One region of the Sphingopyxis sp. MWB1 genome, then DNA from elsewhere that is predicted to be linked to it. Evidence: predicted binding sites of a transcription regulator. Region 1 holds the regulator's gene; the other holds the start of a gene.
What was found. Region 1 encodes LexA, which represses DNA repair genes until DNA is damaged. Its sites were predicted from a motif close to GTTCCNCNCTTGTTCT; they were not measured.
Positions count from the first base shown of each region.

Region 2: a site for LexA is predicted at 1,594-1,609, ahead of radA (DNA repair protein RadA). Genes of this name have one in related genera too.

Region 1 is NZ_JQFJ01000002.1:76,743-80,969, forward strand. Features, by position in the region: gene gltX (glutamate--tRNA ligase) at 1-110, opposite strand, end outside; gene JV18_RS0101205 (ComEC/Rec2 family competence protein) at 184-2,370, shown strand; gene lexA (transcriptional repressor LexA) at 2,324-3,010, opposite strand; gene JV18_RS0101215 (molybdopterin molybdotransferase MoeA) at 3,076-4,227, opposite strand, start outside.
Region 2 is NZ_JQFJ01000002.1:1,442,334-1,446,560, reverse strand. Features, by position in the region: gene JV18_RS0107465 (enoyl-CoA hydratase-related protein) at 1-569, opposite strand, end outside; gene fsa (fructose-6-phosphate aldolase) at 731-1,381, opposite strand; gene radA (DNA repair protein RadA) at 1,624-2,985, shown strand; gene JV18_RS0107450 (CvpA family protein) at 2,995-3,528, shown strand; gene JV18_RS0107445 (iron-sulfur cluster assembly scaffold protein) at 3,525-3,965, shown strand; gene JV18_RS0107440 (cation:proton antiporter domain-containing protein) at 3,962-4,227, shown strand, end outside.

The sequences.
Region 1 (4,227 bases):
GCGCCGCCGATATGGAGAAAACCCGTGGGGGAGGGGGCGAAACGGGTCACGACATCGGCGCCGGTCGCCTCACGCGGTTCTGCAATATTGGTAGGGATTTCAGTTGCCACCGACGGGTCTTTCACTCAGTTTGAAAATTCCGGCCAATCTGGGCGCCGGAAAGGGATCGGGGCAGCCCCTAGCATGGCGACAAGGCAGCTTCAAACGCCCATTCGCGCGCGGGCGGCGCAAGCGCGCGCGCGCATGGTCGCGCGCGTTCTGGACGCGCTGGAGGCGCGACTGGAGCGCGAGCGCGAACGCATCGGCCTGTGGCTGCCAATTGCGCTGGGCGCGGGGATCACGGCCTGGCTCGCGCTGCCCACGCGCACGGCGTGGATCGGGCTGCTGTTGCTGCTCGGCGCGGGGGTTTGTGCCGGGCTGCTGATCGGCTGGCGGCGGCGCAGCGGGCGAATGCTCGTCATCGGATGCGCGGCGATGGCGGCGGGATTGCTGCTGATCTGGGGCCGCGCGCTGTGGGTCGCGGCGCCAGTGCTCGCCTGGCCGGTGACGACCGAATTTTCCGCCGGGGTCGAACGGGTGCAGCCGCTGCCCGCGCGCGGGCAGATACGGCTGTGGCTGCGCCCGATCGCGCGCGCCGACCTGCCGCCGCGCCTGCGGCTGACCGCGCGCAGCGAACAGGCGGTGGGCATCGTTGCGGGCGAATATATCGGCCTGCGCGCGCGCTTGATGCCGCCGCCATCGGCGAGCCTGCCCGGCGGATATGATTTTGCCCAGCGCGCCTGGTTTGACGGGATAGGCGGCGTCGGCACGATTTTCGGCGACATTGCCAGCGCCAAGGGGGCGGGCGCGGCCGAAGCGCCGCTTCGCGCGCGGCTGAGCGCGCATATCCAGGGCGAGGTGGCGGGGTCGGCGGGCGGGGTCGCATCGGCGCTGGTGACGGGCGACCGGGGCGCGATTGACGAGGCCGATGAGGAAGCGATGCGCCGGTCGGGCCTCGCGCATCTGTTGTCGATCAGCGGGCTGCATGTCACCGCGGTCGTGGGCTTTGCGATGTTTTTCGCGATGCGGTTGCTCGCGCTCAGCCGCCGGCTGGCGCTTGCCGGGCTGGTGCTGCCGCTCGCGGCGGCGGCGGGGGCGCTTGCGGGAGGCGGCTATACCTTGCTCGCCGGGGCCGAAGTGCCGACCTTGCGGAGTTTTATCGCCGCGACGCTGGTGCTTATCGCCTTTCTGATCGGGCGCGAGGCCTTGACCCTGCGGCTGGTTGCGGCGGGGGCGCTGATCGTCATGCTCTTCTGGCCCGAGGCACTGGCGGGGCCGAGCTTCCAATTGAGCTTTGCGGCGGTGACGGCGATTATCGCGCTCCACGAAAGCGCCCCCATGCGCGCCTTTCTGGAGCGGCGGGACGAGGCGCGGATCAAGCGGCTGGGGCGCGGCATTGCCGGGCTGTTCGCGACCGGCGCGGTCGTCGAGATTGCGCTGACCCCGATTGCGCTTTTTCATTTCCACAAGGCAGGGCTTTATGGCGCGCTCGCCAATATCATCGCCATTCCGCTCACCACCTTTGTCATCATGCCCGCCGAGGCGCTCGCGCTGCTGTTCGATGCGGCGGGGCTGGGCGCGCCCTTCTGGTGGGTGGCGGAAACTGCGCTCAACCTGCTCATCATGCTGGCGCATGGCGTCGCGGGGGCGCCGGGCGCGGTGACGACGCTGCCGAGCTTTCCGCCCTGGGGCTTTGCGCTGACGATCGGGGGCGGACTGTGGATGTTGTTATGGCGAAGCGGCTGGCGCTGGTGGGGCGCGGGGCCGCTCGTCCTGGGCATGGGCGCGCTGCTGCTACAGCCGCGCCCCGATCTGCTCGTCACGGGCGACGGGCGGCATATTGCCGCGGCGCAGCCCGATGGCAGCTATGCGATGCTGCGTGCGCGGGCGGGCGATTATGTGCGAAGCGCCATGGCCGAGACCGCCGGGATCGACACACCGCTGACGGCGCTGGCCGAGCTTTCCCATGCCGAATGCAACCGTGATCTTTGCCGCTGGGCGCAGCGAAGCGGGGCGGGGGAGGCGGCGGAGAATGCGCGCATCATCCTTGTCGCCCATGGCCGCGACCGGATGGAGGCGGAGGATATGGCGGCGGCCTGCGCCGCGGCCGATGTGGTGATCAGCGAACGCTGGCTGCCGCGATCGTGCCGCGCGCGCTGGCTGACCATCGACCGCGACAGCCTCGCGGAAACGGGCGGCCTTTTATTTTATCTGGGCGCGACGCCGCGGGTCGTCGCGGCGCACCGGGTGCGCGACGATCATCCGTGGCGCAACCCCCAGCAACTTAGTGGTAACGACGAAGCAGTCCCGAAAGCCGACCTTGCACCATGACGCGTTCGGCGGGGTAGCGCTGCGGCTCATAGGCGCTGTTGGCGGGATCGAGCCGGATCATCGCGCCTTCGCGGCGGAAATATTTGAGCGTGGCATTTTCGCCATCGACGAGCGCGACGACAATTTCCCCCTCGCGCGCGGTATCGGCCTTTTGAATCAGCGCATAATCGCCGTCGAGAATCCCCGCCTCGACCATCGAATCGCCCGATACTTCGAGCGCATAATGGTCGCCCGAGCCGAGCAGCGCGGCGGGAACCGAAAGCTGTTCATGATCTTCAAACGCCTCAATCGGCACGCCAGCGGCGATTTTTCCGTGCAGCGGCACTTCAATAATATCATTCGCCGCCACGGGGCGCAGCGCGGGCGCGGGCTTGCGGAGCGGGACGATATTGTCGCTGCCGCCAGCCGGGGCAGGAGCTTTTGCTGCGTCGGGGAGCTTCAGCACCTCCAGCGCGCGGGCGCGATTGGGCAGGCGGCGGAGAAAGCCGCGTTCTTCCAAAGCGCTGATCAAACGGTGAATCCCCGATTTGGATTTCAGCCCCAGCGCTTCCTTCATTTCCTCAAACGAAGGCGAAATGCCGCTGTCGTCGAGCTTTTGCTGGATGAAGCGGAGCAGCTCATGCTGCTTGGCGGTCAACATTGGTCGTTCTCCACGATGCCATTACCGGACATAAGGGGAACGATAGTGGAACGAAGCGCGATTTGTCAAGCGATGCCGATATAGGGTGCCATGCTGCCTGCGGGCGCCGGGGGAGCGCCGATCTCCCGGATGAGCAGCGCATCAGCCTCGGCCAGCGGGCGCGTCTGGCCGCTATCCTGGCTGGTGAAGGGCAGAAGGCCATCATCGGTGAGGCGCGCGCGCAGATATTCGCGGCGGGCTTTTCCGGGGCCGAGCGGCGCGGCGAGCGGGGCCTGGCGGATGCGGGGCAGCGGATCGGCGGCCCCGGCGAGGTGGCGCGCGAGCGGCAGCAGGAACAAGGTCGCAGTGACAAAGGCCGAGGCGGGATTGCCGGGGAGGCCGAGCAGCACGGCGTCGCCGATGCGGCCTGCGATGAGCGGCTTTCCGGGGCGCATGGCGATTTTCCAGAAATCGAGGGTGCCGCCCGCATCGGCGAGCGCGCCCGCGACATGATCATGGTCGCCGACCGATGCGCCGCCAATGGTGACGATGATGTCATGGCGGGAGGCAAGCTCTGCCAGCGCGGTGGCGAGCGCGGCACGGCTGTCGGGCACGCGGCGGCTTTCGCCGAGGATGACGGGGAGCGGGGCGAGCATGGCGGCGAGCATAATGCCGTTGCTGTCGGGGATCTGGCCGGGGGCGAGGGGCGTGCCGGGGGCGACAAGCTCGTCGCCGGTCGCGAGTATGGCGATGCGCGGGCGGGCGCCGACGGCGAAGCGCGCGGCGCCGCCCATGATCGCGGCGGCGATGGCGCCGGGAGTGAGGCGGGTGCCGCGTGCAAGCAGCCGGTCGCCGGTGCGGAAATCGCCGCCCGCCGCGCGGACATGGCGGCCCGCCGCGCCGGGGCCTTCGCCGCTGAGGAGGAGGTCGCTGCCCTTGGCGGTGACATCTTCCTGCACGATCACTGTGTCGGCGCCCGCGGGCAGCATCGCGCCGGTGAAAATACGGATCGCCTCGTCGGGTGCCAGCGCGGCGGTGGGGGCGGTGCCAGCGGCGACTTCGCCCGCGATGCGCCATGGCCCCGGCATATCGGCAAAGCGGATGGCATAGCCGTCCATTGCCGAGAGCGGAGCGGCGGGCTGGTCGCGCGCTGCTATAACATGGTCTGAAATATAGCGGCCAGTGGCTTCAGTTACCGCGATTTCTTCGGGCGGAAGCGGCGGGCGGGGGGGGGGGGG
Region 2 (4,227 bases), 1.4 Mb from region 1:
ATCAGGTCGGCGAGCGGGACGACATGGTTGACGAGACCATAGTGCGCGGCGCGCTCGGCGCTGATCGGATCGCCGGTGAACATATGTTCCATCGCGATTTTGCGAGGCAGTTGCTGGACGGGGCGAAAGGCGCCGCCCGCCGCGGCGAACAGCCCGACCTTCACCTCGGGCAGGCCGAACTGGGCATGGTCGGCGGCCACGATAATGTCGCTCATCAGCGCAATCTCGCACCCGCCGCCAAAGGCGAAGCCGTTGACCGCCGCGATGATCGGCTTCGAGATCGGATGCGCGACCATGCCGGCGAAGCCCCACGCCTGCTGTGCGGGATCGTCGGGATAGAGGCTTTCGCCCCGCGACAGCGCGACCAGATCGGCGCCTGCGCAAAAGGCCTTGTCGCCGGCGCCGGTGATGACCACCACGCGGATTTCGGCGTCAGCCTCGGCCTCTTCGAGCGCGGTCCCGATGCCGATGTGGACCGCGGCGTTGACCGCGTTGCGCGCCTCGGGCCGGTTGATCGTGACGATCAACATGTGGCCGCGGCGTTCGGTGAGAATGGTGCTATCGGTCATCGCGAATCTCTCCCTTTCGGGCGAGTATCGCGGGTGGTTGACGTTTACGTCAACTGGAAAGGCTGCCGAACAGGTCTTCGCCCCAGCGAAGGCCAGGCCGCTATCGACGTAGCGCCAGGTTTGTCAGCTGTCCCCGCCTTCGCGGGGACGACGCTATTCAATCAGATCGACTGGCCGGTCTTCGCCCAGTCGGCGAGGAAGCCCTCGATGCCCTTTTCGGTCAGGACATGCTTGAACAGTCCCTTGATCACCGCGGGCGGCGCGGTCATCACGTCGGCGCCGATCTTGGCCGCTTCGAGCACATGGATGCCGTGGCGGACGCTGGCGACCAGGATTTCGGTCCCGAAATCATAATTGTCGTAGATCAGCCGGATGTCGGCGATCAGCTGCATGCCGTCGAAGCCATTGTCGTCGTGGCGGCCGACGAAGGGCGAGACGAAGGTCGCGCCCGCCTTGGCCGCGAGCAACGCCTGGTTCGCCGAGAAGCAGAGGGTGACATTGACCATCGTGCCGTCGCTGGTCAGCGCCTTGCAGGTCTTCAGCCCGTCGATCGTCAGCGGCACCTTGATGCAGACATTGTCGGCGATCTTGCGGAGGACTTCGGCCTCTTTCATCATCGTTTCATGGTCGAGCGCGACGACTTCGGCCGACACAGGACCATCGACGATGGCGCAGATTTCCTTGGTCACTTCCTTGAAATCGCGCCCAGACTTCGCGATCAGCGACGGGTTTGTGGTCACGCCGTCGAGCAGGCCAGTCGCGGCGAGTTCCTGGATGGCGTCGATTTCGGCGGTGTCGGCGAAGAATTTCATGGCGTGGGGCTTTCCTTGGGAAGGTGATTCGGGCTTGAGGATGCCGTAGAACAACGGGCGCGGAATATGAACCATCCGCTCCCGCTTTCGTCATGCCGGACCCTTCGACGCGCTCAGGACAGGCTTGATCCGGCATCCATGCCCGCGGCGCTGCATGGGCCCCCGGATCAAGTCCGGGGGGGCGAAAGGAGGGACGCGGCGAAAGGACTGGCGTTCCATCTTTGTTCCGATTATGCGGAGCCATGGCCAAAGCTAAACGCCAATATGTTTGCCAGAATTGCGGGTCTGCAACCTATCGCTGGCAGGGGCAATGCGCCGATTGCGGCGAGTGGAACACGCTCGTCGAGGAGGCTGCCGAAACCGCCTTTTCGGCGAAGCACGACCTGTCGCGCGGCGGACGCACGCTCACACTGGAATCGCTGGACGCACACAGCGTCATGCCCGACCGGATGCTGTGCGGGATTGCCGAGTTCGACCGCGCGCTGGGCGGCGGTTTCGTTGCGGGATCGGCGACCTTGATCGGCGGCGATCCAGGGATCGGAAAGTCGACGCTGCTGTTGCAGGCGGCGGGGCGGCTCGCGCGTAGCGGCAAGTCGGTCGTCTATATCAGCGGCGAAGAGGCGGCGGCGCAGGTGCGGCTGCGCGCGCAGCGTTTGGGGCTGGGCGATTCGCCCGTCGCGCTCGCGAGCGCGACGTCGGTGCGGGATATCCTTGCGACGCTCGACGGGCGCGGCGCCGATTTCGTCGTGATCGATTCGATCCAGACGATGCACAGCGACCTGATCGACAGCGCGCCGGGCACGGTGAGCCAGGTTCGCGCAAGCGCGCAGGAGCTGATCCGTTATGCCAAGGACAGCGATGCCGCGCTGGTGCTCGTCGGCCATGTTACCAAGGACGGAACGATCGCGGGGCCGCGCGTGCTCGAACATATGGTCGATACGGTCCTGGCGTTCGAGGGCGAGCGCAGCCACCAATATCGCATTCTGCGCGCGGTAAAGAACCGTTTTGGCGGCACCGACGAAATCGGCGTCTTTGCCATGGCCGAGGATGGGCTGGGCGAAGTGTCCAATCCGTCGAGCCTGTTTCTGACCGACCGCAGCCGCGACGTACCGGGGTCGGTCGTCTTTCCTGCGCTGGAGGGCACACGCCCGGTGCTGGTCGAGGTGCAGGCGCTGACCGTGCGGCTGGCGAGCGGGGCGACGCCGCGTCGCGCCGTCGTCGGCTGGGACAGCGGGCGACTGGCGATGGTGCTGGCAGTGCTGGAGGCGCGCTGCGGGCTGCAAATGGGGGCCGCCGAAGTCTATCTGAATATTGCGGGGGGCTATCGGCTGACCGATCCCGCCGCCGATCTGGCGGTGGCGGCGGCGCTGATTTCGGCATTCAGCGAGCGGCCGGTCCCATCGGATGCAATTGTGTTTGGCGAATTGTCGCTTTCGGGCGAAGTTCGCCCGGTGGCGCATGATGCGCTGCGGCTGCGCGAGGCGGCAAAGCTTGGTTTTTCAACCGGATGGGGACCGAAGGGAATGAAATCGGTCAAGGGAATTGGAGTCACGGGCTTTGCCCGGCTCGGCGAACTCGTTGACCTGATGCTCGGTCGCGATTAGCTCGGCTTTATGGGAAGTCTGACCGCTCTTGATATCATCGTGTTGGCGCTTGTCGGCGGCAGCGCGATTCTGGGCTTTTCGCGCGGGCTGGTGCAGGAAGTCGCCAGCCTGATGGCGTGGGTGGCGGCGATTGCCGCCGTGCGCCTGTTTCACCCGGTGGTGACCGACTGGGTGACGCCCTGGGTCGGAACCGAAGGGGGCGGGGCCGTTCTGGCTTTTGTCCTGTTGTTCGGCGGCGCCTATCTGCTCGTGCGCTGGGGTGCGCGGGCGATGGGACGGCGCAGCCGCGCCTCCTTTGTCGGCGGTTTTGACCGGGGGCTGGGCGCGGGCTTTGGCGCGGTGAAGGGGTTGCTGGTGGCAACCGTCGCTTTCATGGGCGTCACCCTGCTTTATGATCTGGGTTATGGCGCGTCGCAGCGTCCGCAATGGCTGGTCGAAAGCCGCAGCTATCCGGCGCTCAACGCCGCGAGCGCGGCACTGAGCAAGGTGGTTGCTGAACGGCGCGACGCGATGCGCGCGGCAGAGGCCGAAGAGGCGGAATGAGCGCCCCCCTTTATAATCGCGACATTTTGGCGCTGGCGGTTGAAACCGCGCGCTATCTGCCGCGACCCGAGGCGCGCCGCCATGCCAGCTTGCGCGCGCCCTTGTGTGGCAGCCGGATATTGCTCGACCTCGACACCGACACGGCGGGCCGGGTCGAGGCGGTGGGCATGCATGTCGAGGCTTGCGCGCTGGGGCAAGCGGCGGCGACGTTGATGGCACGCCATGCGCCGGGCCGTTCGGTCGCGGATTTGCGCGCCGCGCGCGACCAGATTGCGCGCTGGTTCGCAGGCCAAGAGGCGGGCGAAGGGGAGCTACCCGACTGGCCCGACTTTTCGTTGCTTGCGCCTGCGCGTGATTATCCCGCGCGCCATGGCGCGATTCTGTTGCCTTTTGATGCCGTGCTCGCCGCGCTTGATCCTGCGGGCGCGCGCGCATGATGGCCCCACTGATCGCCGCGGCGGCGGCAGGCGCGGAAAGCGCAGGCGAAGCAGCGACGAACACGCTGTTGTTCGAAGGCGCGATCCTGTTGGGGGTCGCCACTTTCTTTGTCCTGCTGTTCCGCCGCCTGGGGCTGGGCGCGGTGCTGGGGTATCTGATCGCCGGGGCGCTCGTCGGTCCGCACGGGCTGGCGCTGGTCGGCGGCGCGGAATCAAAACTCGCGATTGCCGAACTGGGCATTGCCTTTCTGCTGTTCCTCGT